DNA from 2 places in the Bacillus infantis NRRL B-14911 genome. Region 2 is predicted to be linked to the other one. Evidence: a T-box and tRNA genes for the amino acid it is inferred to sense, from the RefSeq annotation. Region 2 holds a T-box; the other holds one or more tRNA genes.

Region 1 (15,089 bases), 340 kb from region 2:
AAAATAAAAAGCATGCCTTGTTGCAGACATGCTTTTTATCCTGGCAGTGATCTCTGCTTTACTTTAAGTTATCCCAGGTTTTCTGGAACCTCTCTAGCAGAGTATCATAATCAATTTTACCTGCAGCATATTCCTGGATGCTAGCGGCGAATTCCTTGTTCGCTCCATCCGGCCATCTGAACCATGTCCACGGAATTGTTTTCTCTTCTTTGGAGTACTCAAGGATTGACTGGCCAAGATCGCCAAGACCTGATGCCTCAATATTGTCAAAAGCAGGGATGAAAGCAAATTCCTCGGTTAAATAGCGTTTACCTGTATCAGAAGATACCATCCATTCCAGGAACAATTTAGCTTCATCCAGGTGCTCGGAATTCTTATTCAGAACCCAGTTATTCGGGACCCCAACAGGGAGGCGGTCAGCATTTTTGTCATCTGAGATCGGAATCGGCAAAAAGCCCATATTCATATCAGGATTAACCTCATAGATCATATTTTCAGTCCAGTTCCCCTGCTGCAGCATGGCAGTCTGGCCTGCGGCAAATTGGGTGACCTGCGTGTTATAGTCAGTGGTCAATGGATTATCATTTCCAAAATTGATTTCTGTATCAAGCACTTCTTTAAACTGCTTGAATTGCTCATTATCTGTAAACTTCTCTGTACCATCATAAAGTCCTTCAATAAAGGCAATAGGATCTTCCTGTTGGGCAAAAGGGATATTCAGCAAGTGCTGCCCGATGACCCACCATTCCCCATATCCGGCTGAGAAAGGTGTAGTGCCGCTGTCCTTCAGTTTCTCAGCAGCATCCTTGAGCTCTGTAATATTGGCCGGAGGCTCCTTAATGCCTGCTTTCTCAAACAAATCTTTATTATAGACAAATCCGTATCCTTCAAGGTTGACCGGCATGCCATAAAGCTTGCCGTCTGTATCTGTCATCGGCACTTTGCCGATCGGGAGAAGATGCTCAACCCATGGCTCATTGGATAGGTCGGCCAGATGCTCCTTCCACAGTTCCAGTTCTTTAAAGCCGCCATTGTTGAAAATATCCGGCTGTTCGCCAGAAGCAAATTTCGCTTTCAGCGCAGCACCGTAATCGGCACCGCCGCCAACAGTTTCCAGCTTTACTTTGATATTGGGATGCTCGGCTTCGAACTCAGTGATCATCTCCTGAAGCTGGTCGGCAATTTCAACTTTAAATTGGAACAGGTTGAGAGTAACCGTCTCTTCCCCGGTATCCTTTGTCCCCTCTTTATCATCAGTTCCAGAAGTGCTTCCTGACGAACAGCCGGCCAAAATCCCGAATGTGAAAAGCAGGGACAGGCAAATAAGCAATAAGCGTTTCATTGTCATTGACCTCCTTGAATTCTATTTATATATCATTTTAGCGGTACATTCTAGCCGCCGCTAAAATTTGATATCTATTTGATGGAGCCTGATGCTATGCCTTTAATAATATGCTTCTGCAGGAACAGGAAGAAGATGATGACCGGCGTAATGCCAAGTACAAGCGCTGCCAGGCCCATATCCCACTGTTTTGTATATTGGGCAAAGAAGGAGCTGGTGGCGAGCGGGATTGTTCTCAGCTCGGCATCCTGCAGCACCAGGAGCGGAAGAAGGAAATCGTTCCAGATCCATAAGGTATTAAGGATGACAACCGTCACTGTAATCGGCTTTAAAAGCGGGAAAACGATCCTCCAAAAAACCCCGAACTGGCTGCACCCATCAATCAGCGCCGACTCTTCTATCTCCCTTGGAACCGTTTTGACAAATCCATGGTAAAGGAACAGGGAAAGAGGAACGCCAAACCCGAAATACATCATAATCAGTCCGGGAATGCTGTTCGTCATATTCAGGGCGCCTCCGAGCTTCATAAGCGGGATCATAACCGTCTGAAAGGGAATGACCATTGCTGAGACAAAAAGGATAAACAGAATCTTGCTGAAGCGCCCGGGAGTCCTCACCATTTTCCATGCAGCCATTGAACTGATGATTACCAGGCCAATATTGCTGAGCACAGTAATGATCAGTGAATTCCAGAATGCCCTTGGAAAATTAATGATTTCCCAAACCTTCGAATAATTAGCAAATAACACTTCCTTTGGAAAAGCAGCTGCATCCAATAAGATTTCAGCAAAGCTTTTGACTGAATTAACCGCCACAAAATAGAAGGGGATCAGAAAAATCAGCCCAAGAATGATGCCGATTATCTCCAGCAGAAACGTCCTTCCTGTATACTTGCGATTCATCAGGCTTCAACCTCCTTCCTTTTCGTCATAATTACCTGAACCGATGTAAACACGGCGACAATCAGAAAGAAAAGAATCGATTTGGCCGTCCCGAGACCATAGCGGTTATTTTGGAAAGCCTCCTGATAAATGTTGATGGCTACAGACTGTGTTGAATTAAACGGTCCCCCATTTGTAAGAGAAAGATTTAAATCAAAGATCTTAAAGGCCATTGATATAGTCAAAAAGAAACAAATAGTGAAAGCCGGAATGATCAGCGGTATAATGATGCGGGTAAGAAGCGTCCAGTTTGAAGCCCCGTCAATCCTTGCCGCCTCAAGAAGGGAATGGTCCACTCCCTGCAGGGCTGCGATATAAATCACCATCATATAGCCGCTCACCTGCCATGCAAACACAATGACAATTCCCCAAAATGCTGTAGTCTCATCCCCCAGCCAGGCAAGCTTGAAAAACGCCAGGCCAGTCAAATTTCCGATGGAAGCAAACGCTTTGACAAAGATAAACTGCCAGATGAACCCAAGCAGCAGTCCTCCAATTACATTCGGTATAAAGAAGACGGTTCTGAGAATATTCCGTGTCTTCAAGGCCGCGTTAAGTAGCAGGGCAAGTCCAAATCCAATTAAATTGCTGATAACTACTGAGGCCAGCATGAACTTGGTTGTAAACAAGAAAGATTGGAAAAAGTTCGGATCATCCTTGAAAATTTTGATATAGTTTTGCAGCCCGACCCATTCGACAGCTGAGCTTACACCATTCCATGAGGTAAAGGAATAATATAAACCCATAAGGAATGGTATCACCTGAATAAGGACAAAGAATAAAATGGCCGGTCCGGTAAAAGCCGCATAAATTAATATACTTCGAAGACGTGCTTTTCTTTTGCTTGTTCTCTTTGTTACAGCGTCCGCCTTTATGGGAGCCAACTCTGTTTTTGCATCCAATTTTACTCTCACCGCCTTTTGTAATCGCTTTCTTTTATTATAGGAGGCTATCAAATAAAAAGGGGCAACATAATTGACCAAAAGAGGGGGAAAATTTTGACTTCTTCATAGAGAAGAAAGACTGGCTGACATCTTACCGTAACCCACGGGTCATGCCTTATCGGGATCAAGACAAAGAAAAAACGCAATGCTTCGTTTTCTGAAAACGAAACACTGCGTTGATGAAATTATGTATGGAGCGGGTGATGGGAATCGAACCCACGACATCAGCTTGGAAGGCTGAGGTTTTACCATTAAACTACACCCGCATCGAAAATTGCTGAAATTTGTCGATGCCTTTTCAAAAATAAAAACAGGAAACCCTGTATAAAAAGAAAATGATACCGGTGGCCGGGGTCGAACCGGCACTCCAGAAGGAACACGATTTTGAGTCGTGCGCGTCTGCCAATTCCGCCACACCGGCATATCATTTAATTTATCGTTCATTCTCCATTTCCTGTAATTGGAATGGAGGCGGCAACCGGAATCGAACCGGTGATAAAGGTTTTGCAGACCTCTGCCTTACCTCTTGGCTATGCCGCCAGAACGTTTGGAGCGGAAGACGGGATTCGAACCCGCGACCCCCACCTTGGCAAGGTGATGTTCTACCACTGAACTACTTCCGCAAATGGCTGGGCTAGCTGGATTCGAACCAACGCATGACGGAGTCAAAGTCCGTTGCCTTACCGCTTGGCTATAGCCCAATAATATGATATGCATAGAATGCAATATTGTGATTAAAAAATGGGGCGACTGATGGGAATCGAACCCACGAATGTCGGAACCACAATCCGATGCGTTAACCACTTCGCCACAATCGCCATAATAAAATTGGCAGGGGTAGTAGGAATCGAACCCACACTGGAGGTTTTGGAGACCTCTGTTCTACCTTTAAACTATACCCCTGTATGAATGGTGGAGGGGGACGGATTCGAACCGCCGAACCCTGAGGGAGCGGATTTACAGTCCGCCGCGTTTAGCCACTTCGCTACCCCTCCACGTTAAGGTGGTGCCGGCTAGAGGACTTGAACCCCCAACCTACTGATTACAAGTCAGTTGCTCTACCAATTGAGCTAAACCGGCTTACAAACAATGGTGGCTCAGGACGGAATCGAACCGCCGACACAAGGATTTTCAGTCCTTTGCTCTACCGACTGAGCTACTGAGCCATAATAAAATTTTCATCCAAAACCTTTTATACTTTAAGTCCTTTGTTCGTCAGTTCTTACGAACTTCCTCACAGATTGCCGCAGGAGCTGTTCAATGAAGGTAGCAATCTGCTCTACCGACTGAGCTACTGAGCCTAATTAAATTTAAATGGCGGTCCCGACGGGAATCGAACCCGCGATCTCCTGCGTGACAGGCAGGCATGTTAACCGCTACACCACGGGACCATTTTATAAATTTGGGTCTTGATTATGCCCGAGAAGCCTGCAGGACTGACTCTTCCTCTTCCAGATGACTCAAGGAAGCAAATCCGTTGAGGCAACTCGCAGCATATTCATTGCAGTGTCGCTCGTCGCTACACCACAGGACCAGATTGCGGGGGCAGGATTTGAACCTGCGACCTTCGGGTTATGAGCCCGACGAGCTACCGGACTGCTCCACCCCGCGACAATAAAAAGTTATAATGGTGGAGGATGACGGGATCGAACCGCCGACCCTCTGCTTGTAAGGCAGATGCTCTCCCAGCTGAGCTAATCCTCCGAAATGGTGACCCCTACGGGATTCGAACCCGTGTTACCGCCGTGAAAGGGCGGTGTCTTAACCGCTTGACCAAGGGGCCATTATATAATTTAAATGGCGGAGAGCAAGGGATTTGAACCCTTGAGACAGCTATAAACCGCCTACACGATTTCCAATCGTGCTCCTTCGGCCACTCGGACAGCTCTCCATAATTGGCTCCGCAGGTAGGATTCGAACCTACGACCGTTCGGTTAACAGCCGAATGCTCTACCACTGAGCTACTGCGGAATGATAGTATATTAGAATACTTTCGCCCGGCAGCGTCCTACTCTCACAGGAGGAGAACCTCCAACTACCATCGGCGCTGAGAAGCTTAACTTCCGTGTTCGGTATGGGAACGGGTGTGACCTTCTCGCTATCGCCACCAGACTATTTTTTCAAGACAAGTATTATTATACCGTCTTTTTATTATTTTGCAAGAGAATTTTTAAATTTTATTCCCTCAAAACTAGATAATGCAGAAGAAGAATTACAAAGCAATCAAATGTGGTTAAGTCCTCGATCTATTAGTATCTGTCAGCTCCACGTGTCACCACGCTTCCACCTCAGACCTATCAACCTGATCATCTTTCAGGGATCTTACTAGCTTGACGCTATGGGAAATCTCATCTCGAGGGGGGCTTCATGCTTAGATGCTTTCAGCACTTATCCCTTCCGCACATAGCTACCCAGCGATGCCTTTGGCAAGACAACTGGTACACCAGCGGTGCGTCCATCCCGGTCCTCTCGTACTAAGGACAGCTCCTCTCAAATTTCCTGCGCCCACGACGGATAGGGACCGAACTGTCTCACGACGTTCTGAACCCAGCTCGCGTACCGCTTTAATGGGCGAACAGCCCAACCCTTGGGACCGACTACAGCCCCAGGATGCGATGAGCCGACATCGAGGTGCCAAACCTCCCCGTCGATGTGGACTCTTGGGGGAGATAAGCCTGTTATCCCCGGGGTAGCTTTTATCCGTTGAGCGATGGCCCTTCCATGCGGAACCACCGGATCACTAAGCCCGACTTTCGTCCCTGCTCGACTTGTAGGTCTCGCAGTCAAGCTCCCTTGTGCCTTTACACTCTGCGAATGATTTCCAACCATTCTGAGGGAACCTTTGGGCGCCTCCGTTACTTTTTAGGAGGCGACCGCCCCAGTCAAACTGCCCGCCTGACACTGTCTCCCGCCCCGATCAGGGGCGCGGGTTAGAATTTCAATACAGCCAGGGTAGTATCCCACCAATGCCTCCACCGAAGCTGGCGCTCCGGCTTCAAAGGCTCCTACCTATCCTGTACAAGCTGTACCAAAATTCAATATCAGGCTGCAGTAAAGCTCCACGGGGTCTTTCCGTCCTGTCGCGGGTAACCTGCATCTTCACAGGTACTATAATTTCACCGAGTCTCTCGTTGAGACAGTGCCCAGATCGTTACGCCTTTCGTGCGGGTCGGAACTTACCCGACAAGGAATTTCGCTACCTTAGGACCGTTATAGTTACGGCCGCCGTTTACTGGGGCTTCGATTCAGAGCTTCGCTTGCGCTAACCCCTCCTCTTAACCTTCCAGCACCGGGCAGGCGTCAGCCCCTATACTTCGCCTTGCGGCTTCGCAGAGACCTGTGTTTTTGCTAAACAGTCGCCTGGGCCTATTCACTGCGGCTTTTCCGGGCTATTCACCCTAAAAAGCACCCCTTCTCCCGAAGTTACGGGGTCATTTTGCCGAGTTCCTTAACGAGAGTTCTCTCGCTCACCTTAGGATTCTCTCCTCGCCTACCTGTGTCGGTTTGCGGTACGGGCACCTTTTCCCTCGCTAGAGGCTTTTCTTGGCAGTGTGGAATCAGGAACTTCGGTACTAAATTTCCCTCGCCGTCACAGCTCAGCCTGATGCAAACGGGATTTGCCTCGTTTGCAGCCTAACTGCTTGGACGCGCATATCCAACAGCGCGCTTACCCTATCCTCCTGCGTCCCCCCATTGCTCAAACGGTAAAGAGGTGGTACAGGAATATCAACCTGTTGTCCATCGCCTACGCCTTTCGGCCTCGGCTTAGGTCCCGACTAACCCTGAGCGGACGAGCCTTCCTCAGGAAACCTTAGGCATTCGGTGGATGGGATTCTCACCCATCTTTCGCTACTCATACCGGCATTCTCACTTCTAAGCGCTCCACCAGTCCTTGCGGTCTGACTTCGATGCACTTAGAACGCTCTCCTACCGCGGACACCTGATGGTGTCCACCCACAGCTTCGGTGATACGTTTAGCCCCGGTACATTTTCGGCGCGGAGTCACTCGACCAGTGAGCTATTACGCACTCTTTAAATGGTGGCTGCTTCTAAGCCAACATCCTGGTTGTCTAAGCAACTCCACATCCTTTTCCACTTAACGTATACTTTGGGACCTTAGCTGGTGGTCTGGGCTGTTTCCCTTTTGACTACGGATCTTATCACTCGCAGTCTGACTCCCATGGATAAGTCTTTGGCATTCGGAGTTTGTCTGAATTCGGTAACCCGATGGGGGCCCCTAGTCCAAACAGTGCTCTACCTCCAAGACTCTTACAACATGAGGCTAGCCCTAAAGCTATTTCGGAGAGAACCAGCTATCTCCAAGTTCGATTGGAATTTCTCCGCTACCCACACCTCATCCCCGCACTTTTCAACGTGCGTGGGTTCGGGCCTCCATCCAGTGTTACCTGGACTTCACCCTGGACATGGGTAGATCACCTGGTTTCGGGTCTACGACCACATACTCATTCGCCCTATTCAGACTCGCTTTCGCTGCGGCTCCGTCTGTTCAACTTAACCTCGCATGTAATCGTAACTCGCCGGTTCATTCTACAAAAGGCACGCCATTACCCTGACCTGAAGGTCATAGGGCTTTGACTACTTGTAGGCACACGGTTTCAGGATCTGTTTCACTCCCCTTCCGGGGTGCTTTTCACCTTTCCCTCACGGTACTGGTTCACTATCGGTCACTAGGGAGTATTTAGCCTTGGGAGATGGTCCTCCCTGCTTCCGACGGGATTTCACGTGTCCCGCCGTACTCAGGATCCACTCTGGAGGGAACGAAGTTTCAACTACGGGGCTGTTACCCTCTATGGCCGGCCTTTCCATGCCTGTTCATTTACTCCGTTCCTTTGTAACTCCGTGTAGAGTGTCCTACAACCCCAGGAGGCAAGCCTCCTGGTTTGGGCTAATCCCGTTTCGCTCGCCGCTACTCAGGGAATCGCGTTTGCTTTCTCTTCCTCCGGGTACTTAGATGTTTCAGTTCCCCGGGTCTGCCTCCAATGCCCTATGTATTCAGGCAAGGGTTCCATCCCATTACGGATGGAGGGTTTCCCCATTCGGAAATCTCCGGATCAAAGCTTACTTACAGCTCCCCGAAGCATATCGGTGTTAGTACCGTCCTTCATCGGCTCCTAGTGCCAAGGCATCCACCGTGCGCCCTTTCTAACTTAACCTGTTCGGCCGATGATAAGCTTCACATCTCTTCGTCATCTCAATCGTCAGCATCCTCACGTATACAAAACATACGCTCCGGTGCTTCCTCAATCGATTCCTCGACCTGTTCGCTTCTCATCACCCTCACGGTTTTTAAACTCTTATTTATTTATAAGAGAGAAAACCTAAAATGGCGATTACTCGGTAATGTCTTCTTCATTACATTATCTAGTTTTCAAAGAACAAAATGAGAGATTATACTCTCAAAACTGAACGAACAAAGAGCGTCACGTCTTGTATATATTCCTTAGAAAGGAGGTGATCCAGCCGCACCTTCCGATACGGCTACCTTGTTACGACTTCACCCCAATCATCTGTCCCACCTTAGGCGGCTGGCTCCAAAAGGTTACCCCACCGACTTCGGGTGTTACAAACTCTCGTGGTGTGACGGGCGGTGTGTACAAGGCCCGGGAACGTATTCACCGCGGCATGCTGATCCGCGATTACTAGCGATTCCAGCTTCATGCAGGCGAGTTGCAGCCTGCAATCCGAACTGAGAATGGTTTTATGGGATTCGCTTAACCTCGCGGTCTTGCAGCCCTTTGTACCATCCATTGTAGCACGTGTGTAGCCCAGGTCATAAGGGGCATGATGATTTGACGTCATCCCCACCTTCCTCCGGTTTGTCACCGGCAGTCACCTTAGAGTGCCCAACCTAATGCTGGCAACTAAGATCAAGGGTTGCGCTCGTTGCGGGACTTAACCCAACATCTCACGACACGAGCTGACGACAACCATGCACCACCTGTCATCCTGTCCCCCGAAGGGGAACGCCCTATCTCTAGGGTTGTCAGGAGATGTCAAGACCTGGTAAGGTTCTTCGCGTTGCTTCGAATTAAACCACATGCTCCACCGCTTGTGCGGGCCCCCGTCAATTCCTTTGAGTTTCAGCCTTGCGGCCGTACTCCCCAGGCGGAGTGCTTAATGCGTTTGCTGCAGCACTAAAGGGCGGAAACCCTCTAACACTTAGCACTCATCGTTTACGGCGTGGACTACCAGGGTATCTAATCCTGTTTGCTCCCCACGCTTTCGCGCCTCAGCGTCAGTTACAGACCAGAAAGTCGCCTTCGCCACTGGTGTTCCTCCACATCTCTACGCATTTCACCGCTACACGTGGAATTCCACTTTCCTCTTCTGCACTCAAGTCCCCCAGTTTCCAATGACCCTCCACGGTTGAGCCGTGGGCTTTCACATCAGACTTAAGAGACCGCCTGCGCGCGCTTTACGCCCAATAATTCCGGACAACGCTTGCCACCTACGTATTACCGCGGCTGCTGGCACGTAGTTAGCCGTGGCTTTCTGGTCAGGTACCGTCAAGGTGCCGGCAGTTACTCCGGCACTTGTTCTTCCCTGACAACAGAGTTTTACGATCCGAAAACCTTCATCACTCACGCGGCGTTGCTCCGTCAGACTTTCGTCCATTGCGGAAGATTCCCTACTGCTGCCTCCCGTAGGAGTCTGGGCCGTGTCTCAGTCCCAGTGTGGCCGATCACCCTCTCAGGTCGGCTACGCATCGTTGCCTTGGTGAGCCGTTACCTCACCAACTAGCTAATGCGCCGCGGGCCCATCTGTAAGTGATAGCCGAAACCATCTTTCAGCATAACCTCATGAGAGGTTGTGCATTATCCGGTATTAGCTCCGGTTTCCCGAAGTTATCCCAGTCTTACAGGCAGGTTGCCCACGTGTTACTCACCCGTCCGCCGCTGACTTCAGGGAGCAAGCTCCCATCCGTCCGCTCGACTTGCATGTATTAGGCACGCCGCCAGCGTTCGTCCTGAGCCAGGATCAAACTCTCCATATAAGAGTAAGATTTAGCTCTGATAAAAATAAGATTAACGTTGACGTTTTTGTTCGTTCAGTTTTCAAAGAACAATCTTCTTTTAACCTCGCCGCCCTTGAGCGACTTTATTATCTTATCATGTGTCATTCGTTCTGTCAACACTTTTCAAAAATAATTTTTCAGGTTGTTATTTAAATCCGTCAGCCACTGTGTTTTTGCTGAACAACTAGCAGCGACGGATATAAATATATCAAGTAAATAATAAAAGGTCAATACGTTTTAATGTTTTTTTAAAATAATTTTTTCGTCCGATAATGGCGGTGATACAAACCAGGGCTTTTCGTCACAATTTCAACTGCCTCTATTAGATGTTTATCGATCAGATATTCAAGCAGCATACTTAAATCAACAGAATAAGCACTTAATTCAGGATGGGTGATCATTTCATTGAAGGACCAGTCCTCTTTTTCGGACATTATATCAGTGAGATGCTGAATCCCGATTTTGGTTTTTGAATGGATCAGGAATTCACTTGCCAGAAAAAGAAGCTCAAGGCGTTTTTCTAATGGCTCTTCACTGATGACAAGCTCTTCATATAATTTAAAGATTTCCGGTTCTATCTGTTTAACCTGATGCCATACAGTGACTTCAGGGTGAAAGCCGCTTTCAATGACAGCAAGCCGCGCCAGGTGGTGAAGAGAATGAACGACATGGTTATAGGCATCGAGATAATGATTATTTTCAAAAAATGCCTTTCCATCCATATAGCGCCTTATTAATTTCGCAAATTCCACGCCCATCTTCAGCTTTCTTCCATAGAACGGGAATTCCTTTAATTCAACTTTCAGGTTGCTTATATACTCATTGCGGTCAAAAACGACTCTCCCATTATATAGCCAATCAAAAATCTTCCTGTTGGAGCCGTGGAGGATCCATTCATTCAGCTGGCTCTCCTTTACGATATGAAGTGCTGCTTTTTTATCATTATAAGTATAATGCTTCACGAAAACCGGCACCTCCGCCTCCTGGACAACGATCAGCAGGACTGCATCGAAGGTATCTGTAACAGGGACCGCTTTATTTCTTTTTTCTATGATCAGCACTCCAAGCGTGTTGGCCTGGCTTGCCCGTTCCTGATAAATAGGGCGAAGAATGTCTTCCATCATCATTCCTCCATTAATATTAGATAAGGATAGATTAATTTGAACTTCAATAACTTAGTGCAGCGGAGCCTATCCTCCGGACCAGCCCCGGGAGGCACTTTGATATTGCCGCAGCACACGGCATTCCAAGTCTGCGCTCATCTGCGCAAGGCCCCTCGCTTTTCTTTTATAGCATATAGGTTCTACAGCCATCCAGGAATTCCTGCTGTCCCCAAGCATTATTCGACAGGATCATTATTCATGTATTGCAGATATCCTTTAGAAAAGCAAATATGGTATAGTTATACTTTGGGAGGGACAAAAAAGAATGGCAAAATATTCGAGCAAGATCAACAAAATACGGACCTTTGCGCTTAGTCTGGTATTCATCGGCTTTATTGTTATGTATATAGGAATATTCTTCAGGACTTCACCGATTGTCATGACTATATTCATGCTTTTAGGCATGCTTTGCATCATCGCCAGCACCGGTGTTTATTTCTGGATTGGCATGCTCTCAACAAAAACTGTACAAGTTGAGTGCCCTAATTGCGGGAAATATACAAAGATGCTTGGCCGTGTGGATATGTGCATGTATTGCAATGAACCGCTGACACTCGATCCTTCCCTCGAAGGGAAAGAATTCAATGAGAGCTACAACAGAAAGGGTTCAAAACAGAAAAAAGCTGAGCAATAAATATGCTCAGAATAAATCGGCCCAGCAGGGATGCTGGGTTATTTTTTTATCCGCAAAACATCCGTAAGCCGCCGATTCCCTCTAAAACAAAAGAAAAAGCCGATAGCAGGCTATCGGCGTTATAGAATTAGTGCGCTTCCTTGCTTGCACAATCCGGGCATGTGCCGTAAATCTCCATGCGGTGATGGCTGATTTTAAAACCTGTTACATGGGAAGCCAGATGTTCAACTTCATCCAAACCAGGATAATGGAAATCCACGATTTTTCCGCAGTTTTCGCAAATCACATGATAATGATGGGTTGTAATAAAGTCAAACCTGCTTGATGCATCCCCATAGGTCAGTTCCTTTACCAGGCCAACTTCACGAAATACTCTTAGATTATTGTAAACTGTAGCCACACTCATATTAGGAAATTTTCCTTCTAATGCTTTATAAATATCATCTGCAGTCGGGTGTGACATGGAGCTTATTAAATATTCAAGTATCGCATGACGCTGCGGAGTAATACGCACTCCTGTATCCTTCAAGGTATCCAGCGCTTCTTTTAACTGTGTTTGAGCCACCGTCATGCACCTCTTTTCCAACAAAGATTCTTACTTTGTAATCTTTATAAATAGTGTACTAACTTTTTATGCTATTTGTCAATATTACTGTATGATGCCTGATTGATTTCAATCCTCTTCGTGAAGATTTTTCTCGTTTTCCCCCAGCTGAAGATTTACATATCTGGCCGTTACAAACAGCAGGTCAGACAATCTGTTCAGGTATGAAAGAACCAATGAGTTAACACCTTCAATCCGCACGGCCTCCCTTTCAGCCCGCCGCACAATCGTCCGGGCAGAATGGAAAGCGGCTCCTGCAGGATTTCCTCCTGGAAGGATAAAATTGGCAAGCTGCGGGAGTTCAGCATCCCATTCATCAATTTTGTTCTCCATGATTTTGATATCACCTTCAGAAACTTTCCACTTGACCTCTTTCCCGGGAGGAGTCGCAAGCTCTGCGCCTACATGGAAAAGGGCTGTTTGTATTTTATGGTATGTGTCTTCAAGCTCTTTTTTACCCTCAAAAAATTCACCCTTTAAATAGCTGAGTGCCAGGCCGATCATCGAATTGGCTTCATCACAGGTCCCGTAAGCTTCTACCCGCATGTCCCCTTTTGATACACGCTCTCCGTATATGAGCGATGTTGTTCCTTTATCTCCTGTTTTAGTGTAGATCTTCAAATTAATACCCCTTCCCAGGATCAATTTTATTCACATAGTCATTCCCGCTTTGTATATATGTATGAAGATTATGGGCAAAAATTTCAAAGGATCTTGGCAGGTACATGGCTGATCTGCTTGATAAGTGCGGAGTGACGGTTATATTGTCCAGCTTCCAGAATGGATGCCCCTTCTCCAGCGGTTCTGTTTCAAAAACATCCAGATAGGCATGTGAAATCAGCCTCTTCTGCATCACATCCAGCAATATTTCTTCCCCGGCGACATCCCCCCTGCCCAAGTTGATGAAGACTGCACTGTTCTTCATCCTGCGGAAGTGCTCCATCCTGAGCAGATGTCTTGTCTCTCCTGTACTGGGGAGCACCGAGATGAGGAAATCAGCCTCCGGTAATAGTATGTCCAACTCTTCAAGGCTGAAAAGGCTGTCAATATGTGGCACAGGCGAACCGCTGCGGTTGATGCCCCAGGTTTTCAATCCAAAAGCTTTCCCCAGCCGGGCTATTTCACTTCCAATTGCGCCGGTTCCAAGGATCAGCATGGTTTTTCCGCGGAGCTCGCCCATCTGGATATTCCGGTCCCAGACTTCATTCTCTTCATTGACAATAAGCTTTTTCGCCTTTTTTTCGTGCATCAGCATCATCCCAAGTGCAAACTCTGCCATCGGGATGCTGTGAACCCCTCTTGCATTAGTAATAAGAATGCCTCTTTCTTCACATTCCTTAAGCGGCATCAATTCCAGCCCCGCGGACATTACCATGATCCATTTCAGCTTTTTGGCACTCTCAATATGCGCAGCTGTCAGATCCTCGCCATAAGTAATGAAGACTTCAGCCTGGGATAATGCCCCTTCAGCCTGCTCCATACTCTCATAAAATTCAAAAGCCGCATCCGGAAAAGTATTCTTAATTTTATCCTGCAGATCCTTTTCCGGCTGCAGAGAAGATACTATTTTCAAACCCGTTCCCTCCTTCGTTTTCTTCATCATATCACCCGAAGGATGTTTTTACATTTTTCAATCGATCATACCCACTTCTTCAGATGCCGAAACTTTCTTGCTCTGCCAGCATAAAAAAAGAACAGACCCTGAAAGGATCTGCTTCAAAGTATCTGAGGAGGTATGCCCTAATCTAATGATATTCAAAACTTGTTTAAATGAATGGACATCCGCCTTTGTTATGTTAAATTGGGCCAGACAGCTGCCCTTTTATGCAGTGGTTCAGCCATTCGCGACCTTTCCCAATATTGATGGAGATATCCTTCATATATCAAAGACAGCCGGGGGATGCCGGCAACGTCATCAGGCCTGATCATTTCACAGCATTTATCAAATGTATGTATCCCGCTCTGTGTAAGAATGGTGGATACGAATTGCGAGCAGGTGAAGGCATCGGCTCTTTGAAATTTTATCCCAAAGATAATGCCGATGCACCCGAGGAGATTATATTTATACCTCAGCGGATCTTCCTCAAATTGCAGGATTATTTTCCGGATGTCTTTATGCTGTGAATCTGAAACCTGCAGCCGGTAAACCGCACATCTCGTATTTCTCTTATGCTTGAACACGCCCCCATCGACCCTTTCCTTAATGAATCCGGCTGAAAAAGGGTTCAAATAGCTGCGCCTCCCGAAGCTGAATAATTGATTGAACTGCCTGTCCAGCGCAATGGAAGAATGATTATACGGAGCTTTCGTATAACACTTTATCAGTCTTGAAAATATCGTTCCTGTATCTGTCAGCAAGATATAAATGCATTTGCTCATCACATATCACCCAATATCCAATCTGGAAAATTTAACCCTTAGTATA
Region 2 (15,089 bases):
ATTAGATCCAGAATCTGAGCCTGAATTGTTACATCAAGCGCTGTTGTAGGCTCGTCCGCGATCAAAAGCTTTGGACTTGCGGCAAGTGCGATGGCAATCATAGCACGCTGTCTCATACCGCCTGAGAACTCATGAGGATATTGGTTTACACGCTTCTCCGGCATTGGAATCCCAACAAGGCGCAAAAGCTCTGTCGCCCTATCCTTAGCAGCAGAAGATGACATATTCTGGTGCTTGATCAGCACCTCCATGATTTGGCGGCCAATTCTCATTGTCGGGTTCAGAGAAGTCATTGGATCCTGGAAAATCATACTGATTTCTTTACCGCGGATCTTTTCCATTTCCTTTTCCGATTTTGGAACGATATCGTCGCCATCAAGGAGAATTTGTCCTCCAGCAATTCTGCCTGGCGGCATCGGAATCAATTTCATGATTGTCTGGGAGGTAACACTTTTACCTGAACCGGACTCGCCGACAATCGCGAGGGTCTCACCTTTATGAAGATCGAAGGACACGCCGCGGACAGCCTGGACTTCTCCTCCATAAGTTTGGAATGAGACTCTTAAATCTTTTACTTCGAGTAATTTTTCCATTTATCTCACTCCTTATTTGCGTAGTCGCGGATCTAGCGCATCACGAAGTCCGTCGCCGATTACGTTAAATGCAAAGATGGTCAAGCAGATAAACGTTGCCGGGAAGAACAAGCGCCAAGGATAATATCTAAGTGCCGGAAGGCCGTCATTTGCCATGGTTCCCCAGCTCGCTACAGGCGGTGTCAGACCAAGACCCAAATAGCTAAGGAATGCCTCAGTAAAGATAGCTGATGGCACTGTAAGTGTCATGGTTACAAGAATAGGGCCCATTGTATTCGGGATCAGGTGCTTGAACATGATGCGCGAAACATTTGCTCCCAAAGTTCTTGAAGCAAGGACATATTCCTGATTCTTAAGTGAAAGGACTTGTCCACGGACAATACGTGACATATTGATCCATCCGGTAATGGTCATGGCAAGGATCATCGTGCCGACACTCTGGCCTAATACAACCATAAGAAGGATAACAAGCAGCAAGTAAGGAATCCCATAAAGGACATCCGCTGCACGCATCATATATTCATCTGTGCGTCCGCCTTTGAAGCCGGCGATGCCGCCCCATAGTACGCCAATGAAGAGATCAATTAATGCAGCTGCCAAACCGATGAACAGGGAGATTCGTGCACCTTCCCATGTACGGGCAAATACATCGCGTCCCAGATCATCTGTACCGAACCAGTGCTCGGAAGATGGTGACTGATTTTTATTGCCTAGATCGTTTGATGCATAATCATATGGTGTCATATATGGTCCAAAGATCGCCATAAATACAAGGATGGCCAAAAGCACAATCCCAAACATGGCAAGCTTGTTTTTTCGGAATCTAAGTGTAACATCTTTCCAGAAAGATAGGCTTGGTTTACTGATTTTTTCTGCATCAGTTGTTTGTGTGCCAACAACTCTGAATTTATCTTTTGATAACTGTCCCATAATTTACTCTCCTTTCTTCCCGCCTGCAAGTTTGATGCGCGGGTCAATGAGTCCGTACGCAATGTCGACAAGGAGAATAGACACTAACAGAATGATACTGTAGAATACGGTAACTCCCATAATAACAGTGTAATCACGGTTTCCGATGCTTAATACAAAGTGGGAGCCGAGTCCCGGAATACCAAAGATCTTTTCAATTACGAAGCTGCCTGTAATAATACCTGCTGAAAGAGGTCCCATATAGGAAACGACAGGAAGCATAGCATTTCGGATTGTATGTTTAATGGTAATAACACCCTGGCTCAAACCTTTAGATTTAGCCGTTTTAATATAATCATTAGAGAGCACTTCCAGCATGGAAGAACGCGTCAGACGGGCGATAAACGCCATTGGAGATGCCGCAAGCGCCAACGCAGGCAATATCGTATGCATGAAGGACTCCCACCTGGCTACCGGGAAGACGCCAAGTTTAATCGCAAGGAAATATTGCAGGAATGTGGCCATGATGAAGGAAGGAACCGAGATCCCCATAACTGCAACGATCATTGCAGTGTAGTCCTGCCACTTATTGTGCTTGAGGGCTGCAATAACCCCTAAAACAACACCGATTGAAACTGCGATCAGAATCGCCTCGATACCGAGCATAAGAGATACAGGAAAACCTTCGCTGATTAAATCATTGACAGTCTGGCTCTTATACTTAAAAGATGGGCCAAAATCCCATTTTATGATTCTTAATAGATACTCCCCATATTGAACATACCATGGCTGATCGAGCCCGTAGTGGGCATTCAGGTTTGCTTCAATTTCGGGAGGCAGTTGTTTTTCTGATGTAAATGGATTCCCTGGTGCAATGCGCATAAAGAAAAACGTTGCTGTGATGATAAGCCACAGCGAGACAATCATATAGATTAAGCGTTTTCCAATATATTTCGCCATTGTCAAACACCTCCAATTTTATTTCTGCTTCATTCAGAAACGAAGGTATATGGGGGAAAAACCCCATATACCTCTCGTTTAGACAGCTATTAGTATTAGCTATTCTTATTCAAAGTACGCCCATTTGTATTGAACGTCGCCAAGTCCGGAAACAGCTACGCCTTTAAGGCTTTCATCCTGAACCCAGTTGTTTGTGTAGAAATAGATAGGAGCTACAGGCATATCTTCCATGAAGATTGCTTCAGCATCTTTAAGCAGCTGCTGACGTGCTTCTGCATCAGCTTCTGTTGCAGATTGCGCTAACAGATCCTGGAATTCTTTGCTTTCCCATCCAGTATCGTTGTTACCTCCATCAGCATCACGGTAAAGCTCAAGGAAGTTGATTGCATCGTTGAAGTCTCCAAGCCAGCCCATACGAGCTACCTGGTAGTCAAGAGCGTGAACCTTATCAAGGTATACAGCCCACTCAGAGTTATCAAGTGTTACTTCTACGCCAAGGTTCTGCTTCCACATATCCTGGATTGCCTGAGCAATCTTCTGGTGTGCTTCAGAAGTATTATAAGAAAGAGTTACTGCAGGAAGCTCAGAAGCATCCTTGTAGCCAAGCTCTTCCAGACCTTTTTGCAAGAATTCTTTAGCTTTTTCTACATCATTGTCAGCAAAATAGCCTTCTTCATTTTCAGCGAACATTGACGGCGGAACGATAGCCATCGCTGGAAGCTGTTCACCCTGAAGGATGTTGTCGATAAGCTCCTGACGGTTGATTGCATATGTGAATGCCTTACGGATATTCACATTGTTGAAAGGTTCTGCAGTTGTGTTGAATTTGTAGTTGTAAACACCAGCGATAGGCTGTGTTACAAGGCGGTCTTCGTCTTTAAGGGCCTGCATAGCATCAGTCGGAAGTGCTCCAGTCGGTGCTCCTGCCCAGTCAAGCTCGCCGTTGTCAAGCATTGACAGTTCAGTGTTTGGATCATTTACCATGATCATTTCGATCGAGTTAAGCTTTACAGTATCTTTATCCCAGTAAGTATCGTTCTTTTCAAGAACAATCTTGTCACTGTGTGACCATTCAGTCATCTTGAAAGGACCATTTGAAGTATAATCGTCGCCTGCATCGTTTGCCCAGTCAGGGTTTGCTTGTGCAACCTTGCTGTTGATCGGCAGGTACGTATAGAATGCAGTCAATTCATCAAAGAATGGAGTAGGATTTGCCAAAGTTACTTTAAGCGTTTTTTCATCTACAACTTCGATTCCTACGTCATCAAGTGAACCGCCGCCAGTGTTGGCAGCTTCAGCACCTGCGATATAGTAAAGCTGGTAAGCATACTCAGACTGGTTGGCAGGATCGATAGCCCACTTCCATGCATATGCAAAGTCTTCTGCCGTTACAGGATCGCCATTAGTCCATTGAGCATCCCTTAATGTGTAAGTATAAACTTTCTGATCTTCAGATACTTCAATTTTCTCAGCTGCTGCCGGTTCAGGCTTTCCATCTGGATTGATGCGTGTCAGACCTTCGAAAGTCTGGCGAAGAACAGTACCGGAAGTTGCATCCTTTGCAAGGCCCGGGTGAAGTGAAGGCGGTTCAGAGTTAATGTTAACCGCTAAGTCCTGAGGTACGTCTTTCCCTCCGTCTCCATCGCTTCCGCTGCCGGCATCATCGCCGCCGCCGCTGCACGCTGCAAGGAACATGCTTAGAACAAGCAACATACTAAAAAAGATCGATAATCTTTTGTTCACGGTGTTACCCCCCTATATAATTTCCACAAATGCCTTTTGCAGGAATCTGTCCACGCTTCCATAAACAACTGTCCGCCTTGGATATATTGCTCAAATAGTCAGTAAATTAACTGTAAAAATAAACTGATTATCCGCGCAGCAAAAAAAGTAAGCTTATAACTCAAAAGACAAAGATTATCCTCTATTCTGACAATTCGAGAGAAAAATCAAAAGGATAAGCCAAAATTCTGTAAGCTATAAACTTACTACTAGTCTCTTTATCCATAGGTTTTCAGAACTATATGCAAGAATGTTACAGATTCGTAAAGAATCATTTGTTACGTTTATTATATGTATTTTAAAACTTGTTTGCAAGGGGCTTTTATTTTTCAATGGAGGGTATAGTGAGAAAATTGTCGAAAAAATACTTTTAAATCAAGAGTTTGCTAGTTTTAATTTTTTTGAAATTTTTCTTAATTCCCCTTTTGCCGAAGGTTATTTGGACCTTGATTTTTCCCATATTTTTCTTGTTTTCCTATACGAATTCCAGGTGTGTTATTTCGAATTACCTTGATTTTTTCTGCAGTTTTGGTATATTTTAATGTATAAAACCAATACTGTTGATGATAAAGCAATGACAAAGAGTAGTACATTTGCTCAGGGATTAAAGAGAGTTTGTGGCTGGTGGAAACAAACATCCCGGCAAATCGAATGGACTTTAGAGCTCCGGCTGCGAAAGGCTGCTTCCTGCTGCCTATTAGCTTCCGGCGTATCCCGCGTTATGGGAAGCCCGGCCTGCAGGCAAGCCGGGGTTAAGAGGCCTCAGCCGAGGCACTTAGGGTGGCACCGCGGACCATTCGTCCCTATTTTTCAGGGGGACGAATGGTCTTTTTACGTCTTTTGCGGAATTTCCGCCACTTTTTCGGCTCACTTTTTGTCTGCTGATACATCCAAGGAGGAATATATATGAAAACCATTTTTTCCGGCATCCAGCCCAGCGGCACTCTTACACTGGGGAATTATATAGGTGCCATGAAGCAATTCGTGGAATTGCAAAACGAATATAACTGCTATTTCTGCATTGTCGATCAGCATGCCATCACTGTCCAGCAGGACCGGATGGAGCTCCGCAAAAATATCAGGAGCCTTGCAGCCCTCTATCTTGCTGTCGGGATCGACCCTGAGAAAGCAACACTTTTCATCCAGTCTGAAGTCCCTGCCCATGCACAGGCCGGATGGATGATGCAATGCGTTTCCTATATCGGGGAGCTTGAGAGGATGACCCAGTTTAAAGATAAGTCCCACGGAAAAGAAGCAGTATCTTCCGGCCTGCTGACCTATCCGCCGCTCATGGCTGCCGACATTCTTCTATATAAGACAGACCTGGTTCCTGTAGGGGAAGATCAGAAGCAGCATTTGGAGCTTACAAGGGATTTGGCAGAAAGATTCAACAAGAAATATAATGACATCTTTACAATCCCGGAAGTGCGGATCGCAAAAGTAGGGGCAAGAGTTATGTCCCTCCAGGATCCGGCTAAAAAGATGAGTAAATCTGATTCTAACAAAAAGTCTTTCATCTCTTTGCTTGATGATCCGAAGCAGATTGAGAAAAAAATTAAAAGCGCAGTTACGGACTCTGAAGGAATTGTAAAGTTTGATAAAGAAAATAAGCCTGGAGTTTCCAATCTCTTATCTATCTACTCCATCCTTTCCGGCAGGACTATAGACGAGATCGAGGCGCAATACGAAGGAAAAGGCTACGGAGACTTCAAAGGCGATCTTGCAAAAGTGGTTGTCGATACAATCGTGCCAATCCAGGAAAAATACACTCAGCTCATGGAATCAAGCGAGCTGGATGAAATCCTGGATAGAGGAGCCGAAAAGGCTCAATTCACTGCCAATAAAATGCTGGCCAAAATGGAAAACGCCATGGGGCTCGGCAGAAAACGCCGATAATGAAAAAAAGGAGCTGTGATCAGCTCCTTTTTTCATTAAACCAAAGAGGGCATGGTTTTGTAATCCCTCTCCCCATAAATCAGGTCTTTAAATGGGGCTGTTGATTTCCGTTCCAGACACTTCGCTTTCCGCGGGGCGGAGTTGAGCCTCCTCACCGCAAGCGGTTGCGGGGTCTCAACTCTTCCGCTATTTCCCGCAGGAGTCTACGTGCCTTGCACTCCAATCAACAGGGTTTTCAAACTTTATTTGGTCTTTAGGAAAAAGATACTCCTTTTTCCTTCAGTATAGAATTATGCATATTAATTCACTTTCGAGCCATGCTCCATTTCCCACAGTTTCTCAAAAAATGGCTGCCCTTTAATGATATTTTCGCAAAAAGCTTCATGTTTTCCTGACCATCCCAGCTTCGTTTCCTCATACAGTGACTTCCAGGCCTGTTCGAATTCCAGCTGCTGGATTATAGTATATTTCTCTGGATTCCACTCTGTATACCAATAGCGGATTTCAGCTGTATTCCCAGATGAATGAAGCTGATCAAGAGCCATAAAGAGCAGCTGCTTCAGCTGCCTTTCTTTTCTGGTAAGGCCGTTCATCATTTCCGGGGCTGGCGAAAGGATGTGAAAATCCTTTAAACAGGATTGGTCGTTAAATGCATATTGGATGGTTTCCTGATTATCAAGCATTTCGTAAGCAAGCTGCTCCTGCCTTGGAATCAGCCGGCTTTTGCGGATGGGTATATTATAGCTGATCGTATCGACTGCCAATATGCCTGAACCGTCGGAGACGACAAAACAGTAATCAAGCTGTGTCCGTTCGTGGTTTTTTCGCAAATATGCTTTTTGGTAGATGTCGTTCAGCAGCTGTTGCGGCAGTTCTGATAAGTCGTTTTCTATGTAGTTGAAAAGGAGCGGCTCTACCTTTAACAATGGGACCTGATCAAGCAATTCCACACTGTCATCTTTTCTCCATTCATGAAAGTGGCATACATTATATCCGTTTTCTTCTCCTTCAAACCAGTTCACCCATACATCATGAAGATACAACATCTTATAACCCCTCACTTCAAGTAACTATTTGTCACTCAGTATGAACAGGAAATAGTTAATTTATTCCTCCACGTGCAACAGTTTACTCCTCAGTTCCCTGCGGAAAGTATATGGCCACTGTAATAATGACAATGCCGGCCGGGAGCAGGCCGCACTCAGGCCTTTTAAGAATGTATGAAAAATAGTCACTCAATTCATGCCCGGCAATTAAGAGATTTAAATAAGCCACCGAGCTGATCCCGCCTGCTACAGCCAGTCCAAAACCAGTAATAAAAATAAACAGCCTGAAGATCATTGGGCTGGATCCCTTCTGGCTTGTCCCATATATACTCCTGCTCTCTTGTTTTTTTACATATATATGATAGAAAGCGTTAAATCATACGACAAAAACAAAAAAGACCCCCAAAAGGATCTTTAATTGCGGATTTCATTAAAAAAGGGTGAGCACCTGAAGTGTCTCGCCCTTTATGGTTCCGGCTGATGCCAGCCGCATTATCTATTTGACTTAGGGTTAAATGCGTCCTTCAGACCCTCGCCAACGAAGTTGATTGATAGTATTGTCAGTGTCAGAACCGTTGCGGGCGGTATCCATATCCACCACTTGCTGGTCAATACATCCGGACTTCTTGCATCCTGAAGCATATTGCCCCAGCTCGGAATGTTCATCGGTACACCGAAGCCGAGGAAGCTTAAGCCAGTTTCCGCCACGATCATGGCAGCAAGTGTCAATGTAGCCTGTACAATAATGGTAGACATTACATTCGGCAATAGATGCTTGAAGATCGTTGTAACTGACGAACAGCCGATAGAGATGGAACTCATGATATACTCGTTTTCTTTCTCTACCATTACCTTGCTTCGCACCAGACGGGCTATTCCGGTCCAGCTCAGCACACTAATGACGAAGATGAGTGTAGCTGTACTTGATTCTATGAAAATAGACTTTAGCACGATGACGAAAAGCAGGAACGGAAAGTTCATCATAAAGTCGGTGAAGCGCATAAGCACATTGTCAACCCAGCCTCCGAAGAATCCGGCTGTGGCTCCTACGATCGTTCCAATCACCACTACCGAAATGGTGATGGAGAAAGCAAGAGTCAATGACGTTTTTCCGCCATGGAGGGTCCTGGCAAATACATCTCTCCCAGACTTATCTGTGCCAAAATAGTGTTCTGCTGAAGGCTCTTTGCTGATTTCAGTCAAATTCAGCTTAGCCGTTTCCTCAATCGGCATGGACAGCGGCTCGGCAAATATTGATACTAAGACGATGAGCACAAGATAGCAGAGACTGATCATGGCAAGTTTATTCTTTAAAAATTTCCTGCGGGCGAGAGCCCATGGCGACTGGCTCTTGGGAGGCTTTACAGGCTCCTCAATAGCCGTTGTACTTTGCTGCGAAATTGTTGGTTCCATAACTCTCACCTACCTAACTTAAACGTATGCGCGGATCTACTATTCCATATAGTATATCTGCCACTAAATTTCCAATAAGCGTCAGGATGGTCAGCATCATGGTGATGGCCATCATAACGGAATAATCACGTGAGTTTACTGATTCTACAAACAGGTATCCGATTCCCGGATATGTAAAAATGGTTTCGGTAATAATAGCTCCCCCGAAAAGACCTGCAATGTCAAAGCCCAGCAGTGTAATAATCGGAATGACCGAATTTCTGAGGATATGCTTATTATAAATCGCGGATTCTTTCGTACCCTTTGCTCTGGCTGTACGAACATAATCTTTGCGAGAGCTTTCGATCATATCATTGCGCAGGAACTGGGTATATCCAGCCGTAGCCATGGTGCCCAATACAAGCGCAGGAAGAATTGTATGCTTGATTTTACTCAAATAATATTCAAAAGATCCTGGTTCAACGCCTGAACCGATACTTCCAGTCGCCGGGACCCATCCCAGCTGGAAAGAGAAAACGTAAATCGCCACTAGGGCTGCAACAAAGCTTGGAATGGCCAAGGCCAAATAGTTTATTCCTGATATTAGATAATCTCCTGGACTGTAGGCAAATCTGCCTGAGAACCTGCCCATCATAAAAGCTAGAATATACGTAATCATGAGTGAAGTAAAACCTAAGAAAACTGTGTTCGGCAGCCTGTCGCCGATCAATTCCATTACATCGCGCTTATGGATGAATGAATCCCCAAAATCCCCTTGAACCACTCCGCCTATCCAGCGGAAATACTGTGTATGGATTGGGTCATTCAAGCCCATCTTTTCACGCATTTCCTCGATATATTCCGGATCGGAATTTAGCGGGTCGATTTTTCCAGAGAGGGCGTCCCCTGGCATAAGCTTTGCCAGGGTAAACACCACAATGGAGATAAGGAAAATTATTGGGATCATACCTATAAGTCTTCGGATTGTGTATTGCAGCATACTCCATTCCCCTTATCTAAACCTTATTTCTTATTACTCAACAATGTGCCAGTTGTAGAACTCATCTGTGCCGCCTGGAGTTACTTTGACTCCGCCAACACGTTTGTTGATTGCCCATGCATCTTCCCTTTGGTCGAAGAAGATTACAGGAAGCTCTTCGTTAACAAGTTTCTGCCACTCGTTGTATACTTCTTTACGGTATTCGATAACATCCTGGTTTTTATCTTCAGGGAATTGAACACCCTTCTTGATAAGCGCATCGGATTCTTCATTCAACCAGCGCCACATATTCCACTTGTCAGTTGACAGCCAAATGCCGGATGGATCTGGATCATATGAAAGTCCCCATGCACCATGGAAAGTTTCAACAGATGGATCATCTGCTTCGATAGTGTCATAGAACAGGTTGAAGTCTTTCAGGGAACCGCCGTTAAGCTGAGCCTTGACTCCAACTTCACCCCAAGATTGAAGAATGAACTGAGCACGCGCTTCAGAAGTTTCAGCACTTGCCATCGCATCGAAGTTGATAGAGAAAGGCTTTCCGTCTGGATCTTCACGGAATCCGTCGCCGTCCACATCTTTATAGCCGGCTTCATCCAACAGGCTCTTTGCCTTTTCTGGATCATAGTCATAAGTGTTGATTTCTGAATCGTCGATCTTAGCCCATGAAACGGACGGGAATGGAACGTTAAGCGGTTTACCTAAACCGTTTGTGAAAGCATCGATATAAGCTTGGCGGTCCAGTGCATAAACCAATGCCTGGCGCACGCGCTTGTCAGAGAATTTAGGGTTATCCATTACAACTTTTCCTGATTTTGCATCATAGCGTCCCTGGTCGATACCGATATAGCTGTAAGACATAGCATCGATTGTTACAGGGTTGATATTGCCAAGTTCTTTAATTTGTCCCCACTGGTCAGAAGGAGCCTGGATAACATCCACTTCGCCGTTTTCGATCAGGCCGGCAGCAAGGGATGGATCAATGATTTTGTAGACAACGCCGTCAAGCTTGGCAGGGCCTCTCCAATAATCATCATTACGCTCATATTCAATCATTTCGCCAGGAACGATGTTCGTTACTTTAAACGGCCCGACACCAATCGGGTTTTTACGGACTTGGTCAGAGTCAGGAAGTTCTTTAGAAGAAATATCTCCATAATAATGCTTTGGTTCTGGAATAGACCAGATGTTGTCAATCAGGTTGACAGAAGGTTCTGTAACTGTAACTTCTACTGTCAGGTCATCAATAACCTTGATACCTTCAATCGTGTCAGCTTTTCCATCTTTGTATTCCTGTGCACCCTTAATCATCGCCACGTTTGCGAAACGTGCTCCCTCATATGTAGGATCTGCGATCAGGTACCAGGCATATTCCATATCTTCAGCAGTCAATGGTTCGCCGTCATGCCATTTTACGCCGTCTTTCAACTTGAAAGTTACAACAGTGTTGTCTTCATTGAAAGTCCATTCAGCAAGGTTAGGGATCGGCTGCAGCTCATCATTGTAAGCAACCATTCCTTCGTGCATGAACTGAAGGGCATTTGCATCGTCTTCCCCTTCATAATAGGCATAAGATAAAACGCCTTTAAACGCCTGAGTATAACCAAATGTTACTTTTCCGCCTTCTACTTCAGTTGTTTCTGCATCTTTGCCGTCGTCTTTTTTCCCTGTATCTTCGCCTGAAGTATTCTCATTTCCGGAGCAGGCAGCAAGGAACATGGACATTACCAGCAGGACTGAAAATAGCCAAAATGCTGATTTCTTCATCGTTTTCCCCCCATAATTATCGGTTCTTTTTTTTCAAAATGGCCAAGCTTTAGTTATATAAGTGACATGCAACCCTATGTCCAGGCTTCACCTCCTTTAATTGAGGCTTGATCTTCGAGCACTCCGGCATTGCGTGTGCACAGCGCGGATGGAATGTGCAGCCGGAAGGCGGGTCGATCGGGCTTGGGACATCGCCTTCAAGGATGATCCGGTCTTTCTTTTTGCGCGGATCAGCCTCAGGGATAGCCGAGATCAGAGCCTGTGTATACGGGTGCAGCGGCTCTGCATATAAACTGGACTTATCTGCTACTTCAACAAGGCCGCCGAGGTACATGACGCCAATCCGGTCGCTCATATGCTTCACGACGCTAAGGTCGTGGGCAATGAAGAGGAAAGTAAGGTCAAACTCTTCCTGAAGCTCTTTCAAAAGGTTCAGCACCTGGGACTGGACTGATACATCCAGGGCGGAGACCGGTTCATCTGCGATGATGAGCTTAGGCTTCAGTGCCAGGGCCCGCGCGATTCCGATCCGCTGCCTCTGGCCGCCGGAGAATTCGTGCGGATATTTATAATAGGCATCTTCCGGAAGGCCTACCCTTGCCAGAAGTTCCATGACCTCAGGCTTCAGGTCCTTTTCTGAACGTTTTGTATAGTTGCGGATCGGCTCGGATATAAGATGGCCTACCATCATCATCGGGTTCAGGGAAGCATATGGATCCTGGAAGACCATCTGGAAATCCTTGCGAATCTTCCTGAGAGTTGTTCCGCGGAGATTTGTAATATCCTGGCCGTCGAAAATGATTTCCCCTTCAGTAGGCTCCAGAAGCCTCAGGATTGTCCTTCCTGTAGTGGACTTCCCGCAGCCGGACTCGCCGACAAGGCCGAGAGTCTCGCCTTTTTTGATTTCAAAAGATACATCGTCTACTGCTTTAACGGCAGCTACTGTCCTTCTCAGGATTCCGCCCTTGATAGGATAGTAGGTTTTCAGATTCTTGACTTCAAGCAGCGTTTCATTGGCGCTTTTGTCTTTTTTCAGTGCCGGGGATGTTGTTGCTGTCGTCATTATAATGTCACTCCTTCTTTCGGCCTGCTAGTTTCATAGAGCAGGCATGCTACCTCATGCCCATCTTCATTTTCAGCCAGCAGCGGGGTGACGGCAGTACATTCCGGCATTGCCTTTGGGCACCTGGCTGCAAACTTGCATCCCGTTTTAGGCATGTTTTTCAGTGATGGGACAATCCCCTTTATGGTGCTTAGCGATTCGACTTCTTCATCCATTTTCGGGATGGCGCCCATCAGCAGCTCTGTATATGGATGCTTCGGGTTATGGAAGAGTGTGTCGACATCTGTGCGCTCTACAATTCTTCCTGCGTACATGACAAAGACGTCATCGCACATTTCTGCCACTACCCCGAGATCATGCGTGATCAGGATGATGGACATATCATTTACTTCCTGTATTTCTTTCAGGAGCTCAAGGATCTGGGCTTGTACGGTTACATCCAGGGCAGTGGTCGGCTCATCTGCAATCAGAAGCTTCGGCTGGCAGGCAATCGCCATGGCGATCATAACCCTCTGCCTCATTCCTCCGGACAGCTGGTGAGGATACTCATCAACTATTTTTTCCGGACGGGAGATGCCAACGCTCTTCAGGAGTGCGATGCTTTTTTGCCTGGCTTCTTTTTTTGATAATTTCATATGGTTGAAGAGCACTTCCTGCAGCTGGAACCCTATTGAAAACACCGGGTTGAGCGAGGTCATCGGCTCTTGGAAGATCATTGCGATATCCTTGCCCCGTATTTTATTGATCTGGCGTTCACCCATGTCTTCGAGGTGAACCCCATCGAAGACGACCTCTCCTGATTTGATTTTGCCGATCCCCTTCGGAAGCAGCTTCATGACGGAAAGGCTCATGACCGATTTACCGCAGCCGGATTCCCCTACGATGCCTACTACCTGGCGCGGCTTGACTTTGAAAGACACATTATCGACTGCATTGTAGTATTTTCCATCGATAGAAAAAGCAGTCTCTAAATTATTCACCTCTAGCAAAGGTGCATCTGAATTGGAGTGTGATTTAAAGCTCATGGGACACCTCTTACCTTTTTGAATTGTCTGTTAATTCATTGTATTTGATTAAAATACTATTACAGATTTATTACAATTGCAAGATTTTTTTAAAATTTATTAACTTTCATTATTTCAGAAAAAACAGAAAGCCCTTAGTTTAGGGCTTTAAAGCGCTTTAATATACTAAAAAATTATAATTTGGTCTCCTAAAGTTTCGGGTTTTAAATTAAAAGAAACTTTTGTAGAAAAGTTATTCTTTTCGAAATATTGTTTCACAATCCAGTATCCTGCAGCATATCCGAGCAGGTCCGGGTATCTGCCTTTTCCGAAAAGGATCTGATCATGAACATGATCCTTTTTGGTTTTTTTCAAGTTTTCTTTAATATATTTCTCCCACCAGTTTCCAAGCTCTTTTTCCGTATAGCGGGTGCACCATGCTGCCACATATTCTTTGCCGCAATTCATTTCAACCGCATATTCCGCCATTCCTTCCAGCACCATGGAGTCCATAAGGGTGTAGTCCTGGAGTTTTTTCTTTTGCTCCCTGATCCGGCAGACGTGATGGTACTCATGGATAAAAAGGGATTCCAGCTCCTTATCATCCTGGGCATGTTCAAAGAAAAGAAACATCTTATCGGGAAATGAGACCCCTGATTTTACCGTTCCTGAACGCCTGGCCCTGCTCCCGCTCCTGTTCACCGGAAAGATATAAACAGGTATATCCGGCCCGTTCCACTTTTTCCGGTATTTCTTAAAAAGCCCGCCTGCTGATTTCCAAGTGCCTTGGCCGGCCAATTCTTCGTACACTCTGAAATTCACCCGATCCGGCCTGTACATCCCAAACCGTGTTAGATAACCATAAATAGGCTCCGGCTCCTTTTCCCCAAATTTATCCAGAAGCCGGCTGCAAATTTTCTCGGGCTCCCAGAAATCCTGTTCAAGCCATTTATCTGTTTCCATGATCCCCAATCGCCCTGCGCCTCCCTGTAAGATAATCTTTATATTCTATTGGCTGACGGCAGGAATGTTTCCCTGAAGACTTACAGAAATGCAAAAAGGCAGCACAGGCCGGAACCGGCGTGTGCTGCCTTTTTTGTTTCTATGTTTTATTCTGTATACTGTTTGAAAACGATGGTGGCATTATGGCCGCCAAAGCCCAGCGAGTTGCTCATTGCAGCCCTGATATCTTTCTTTCTGGATTCGTTTGGCACATAATCCAGGTCGCATTCCGGGTCAGGCGTTTCATAATTGATGGTTGGAGGGAGAATAGCATCCTTCATAGCGAGAAGCGTGAAGATTGCCTCTACCCCGCCTGCTGCCCCAAGAAGGTGGCCTGTCATTGACTTGGTTGAGCTGACGGCCAGTTTGTAGGCATGGTCCCCGAAAACTTCCTTGATGGCAAGCGTTTCAAATTTGTCGTTATAGTCTGTGCTTGTGCCATGTGCATTGATATAGTCAATATCCTGCGGGGAGAGACCGGCATCATCAATCGCCATTTTCATCGCCCGTGCTCCGCCCTCTCCGGCAGGAGCTGGAGCCGTAATATGATAGGCATCGCCAGTAGAGCCATAACCGACGATTTCTGCATAAATTTTGGCGCCCCTTGCCTTTGCATGCTCAAGCTCTTCCAGAACAACAATCCCAGCGCCCTCGCCGATGACAAAGCCATCTCTA

Evidence for each region. The T-box of region 2 lies ahead of trpS (tryptophan--tRNA ligase). A T-box ahead of a tRNA ligase gene usually reads a tRNA of that ligase, here a tRNA-Trp.
Region 1: it has a tRNA-Trp gene. The T-box ahead of trpS (tryptophan--tRNA ligase) is inferred to sense a tRNA for this amino acid. The anticodon was not compared.

The regions. Positions count from the first base shown of each region.
Region 1 covers NC_022524.1:1,029,203-1,044,291, reverse strand. The annotation lists gene N288_RS05545 (ABC transporter substrate-binding protein) at 59-1,342, opposite strand; gene N288_RS05540 (carbohydrate ABC transporter permease) at 1,417-2,244, opposite strand; gene N288_RS05535 (carbohydrate ABC transporter permease) at 2,244-3,185, opposite strand; tRNA gene N288_RS05530 (tRNA-Gly) at 3,420-3,493, opposite strand; tRNA gene N288_RS05525 (tRNA-Leu) at 3,567-3,648, opposite strand; tRNA gene N288_RS05520 (tRNA-Cys) at 3,694-3,767, opposite strand; tRNA gene N288_RS05515 (tRNA-Gly) at 3,776-3,850, opposite strand; tRNA gene N288_RS05510 (tRNA-Gln) at 3,854-3,928, opposite strand; tRNA gene N288_RS05505 (tRNA-His) at 3,970-4,045, opposite strand; tRNA gene N288_RS05500 (tRNA-Trp) at 4,057-4,130, opposite strand; tRNA gene N288_RS05495 (tRNA-Tyr) at 4,138-4,222, opposite strand; tRNA gene N288_RS05490 (tRNA-Thr) at 4,232-4,307, opposite strand; tRNA gene N288_RS05485 (tRNA-Phe) at 4,318-4,393, opposite strand; tRNA gene N288_RS05480 (tRNA-Asp) at 4,543-4,618, opposite strand; tRNA gene N288_RS05475 (tRNA-Met) at 4,765-4,838, opposite strand; tRNA gene N288_RS05470 (tRNA-Val) at 4,856-4,931, opposite strand; tRNA gene N288_RS05465 (tRNA-Glu) at 4,936-5,010, opposite strand; tRNA gene N288_RS05460 (tRNA-Ser) at 5,026-5,118, opposite strand; tRNA gene N288_RS05455 (tRNA-Asn) at 5,124-5,198, opposite strand; rRNA gene rrf (5S ribosomal RNA) at 5,223-5,339, opposite strand; rRNA gene N288_RS05445 (23S ribosomal RNA) at 5,457-8,401, opposite strand; rRNA gene N288_RS05440 (16S ribosomal RNA) at 8,693-10,242, opposite strand; gene N288_RS05435 (nucleotidyltransferase-like protein) at 10,512-11,384, opposite strand; gene N288_RS05430 (YgzB family protein) at 11,692-12,060, shown strand; gene perR (peroxide-responsive transcriptional repressor PerR) at 12,188-12,625, opposite strand; gene N288_RS05420 (cob(I)yrinic acid a,c-diamide adenosyltransferase) at 12,734-13,285, opposite strand; gene N288_RS05415 (D-2-hydroxyacid dehydrogenase) at 13,287-14,237, opposite strand; gene N288_RS05410 (hypothetical protein) at 14,456-15,043, opposite strand.
Region 2 covers NC_022524.1:1,369,675-1,384,763, reverse strand. The annotation lists gene N288_RS07110 (ABC transporter ATP-binding protein) at 1-593, opposite strand, end outside; gene N288_RS07105 (ABC transporter permease) at 606-1,523, opposite strand; gene N288_RS07100 (ABC transporter permease) at 1,527-2,462, opposite strand; gene N288_RS07095 (peptide ABC transporter substrate-binding protein) at 2,568-4,205, opposite strand; T-box leader at 4,810-5,052, shown strand; gene trpS (tryptophan--tRNA ligase) at 5,151-6,140, shown strand; gene N288_RS07085 (YjbA family protein) at 6,440-7,186, opposite strand; gene N288_RS07080 (hypothetical protein) at 7,269-7,481, opposite strand; gene opp4C (oligopeptide ABC transporter permease) at 7,679-8,599, opposite strand; gene opp4B (oligopeptide ABC transporter permease) at 8,613-9,578, opposite strand; gene opp4A (oligopeptide ABC transporter substrate-binding protein) at 9,612-11,345, opposite strand; gene N288_RS07060 (ABC transporter ATP-binding protein) at 11,395-12,408, opposite strand; gene N288_RS07055 (ABC transporter ATP-binding protein) at 12,408-13,433, opposite strand; gene N288_RS07050 (DUF2268 domain-containing protein) at 13,599-14,375, opposite strand; gene fabF (beta-ketoacyl-ACP synthase II) at 14,522-15,089, opposite strand, start outside.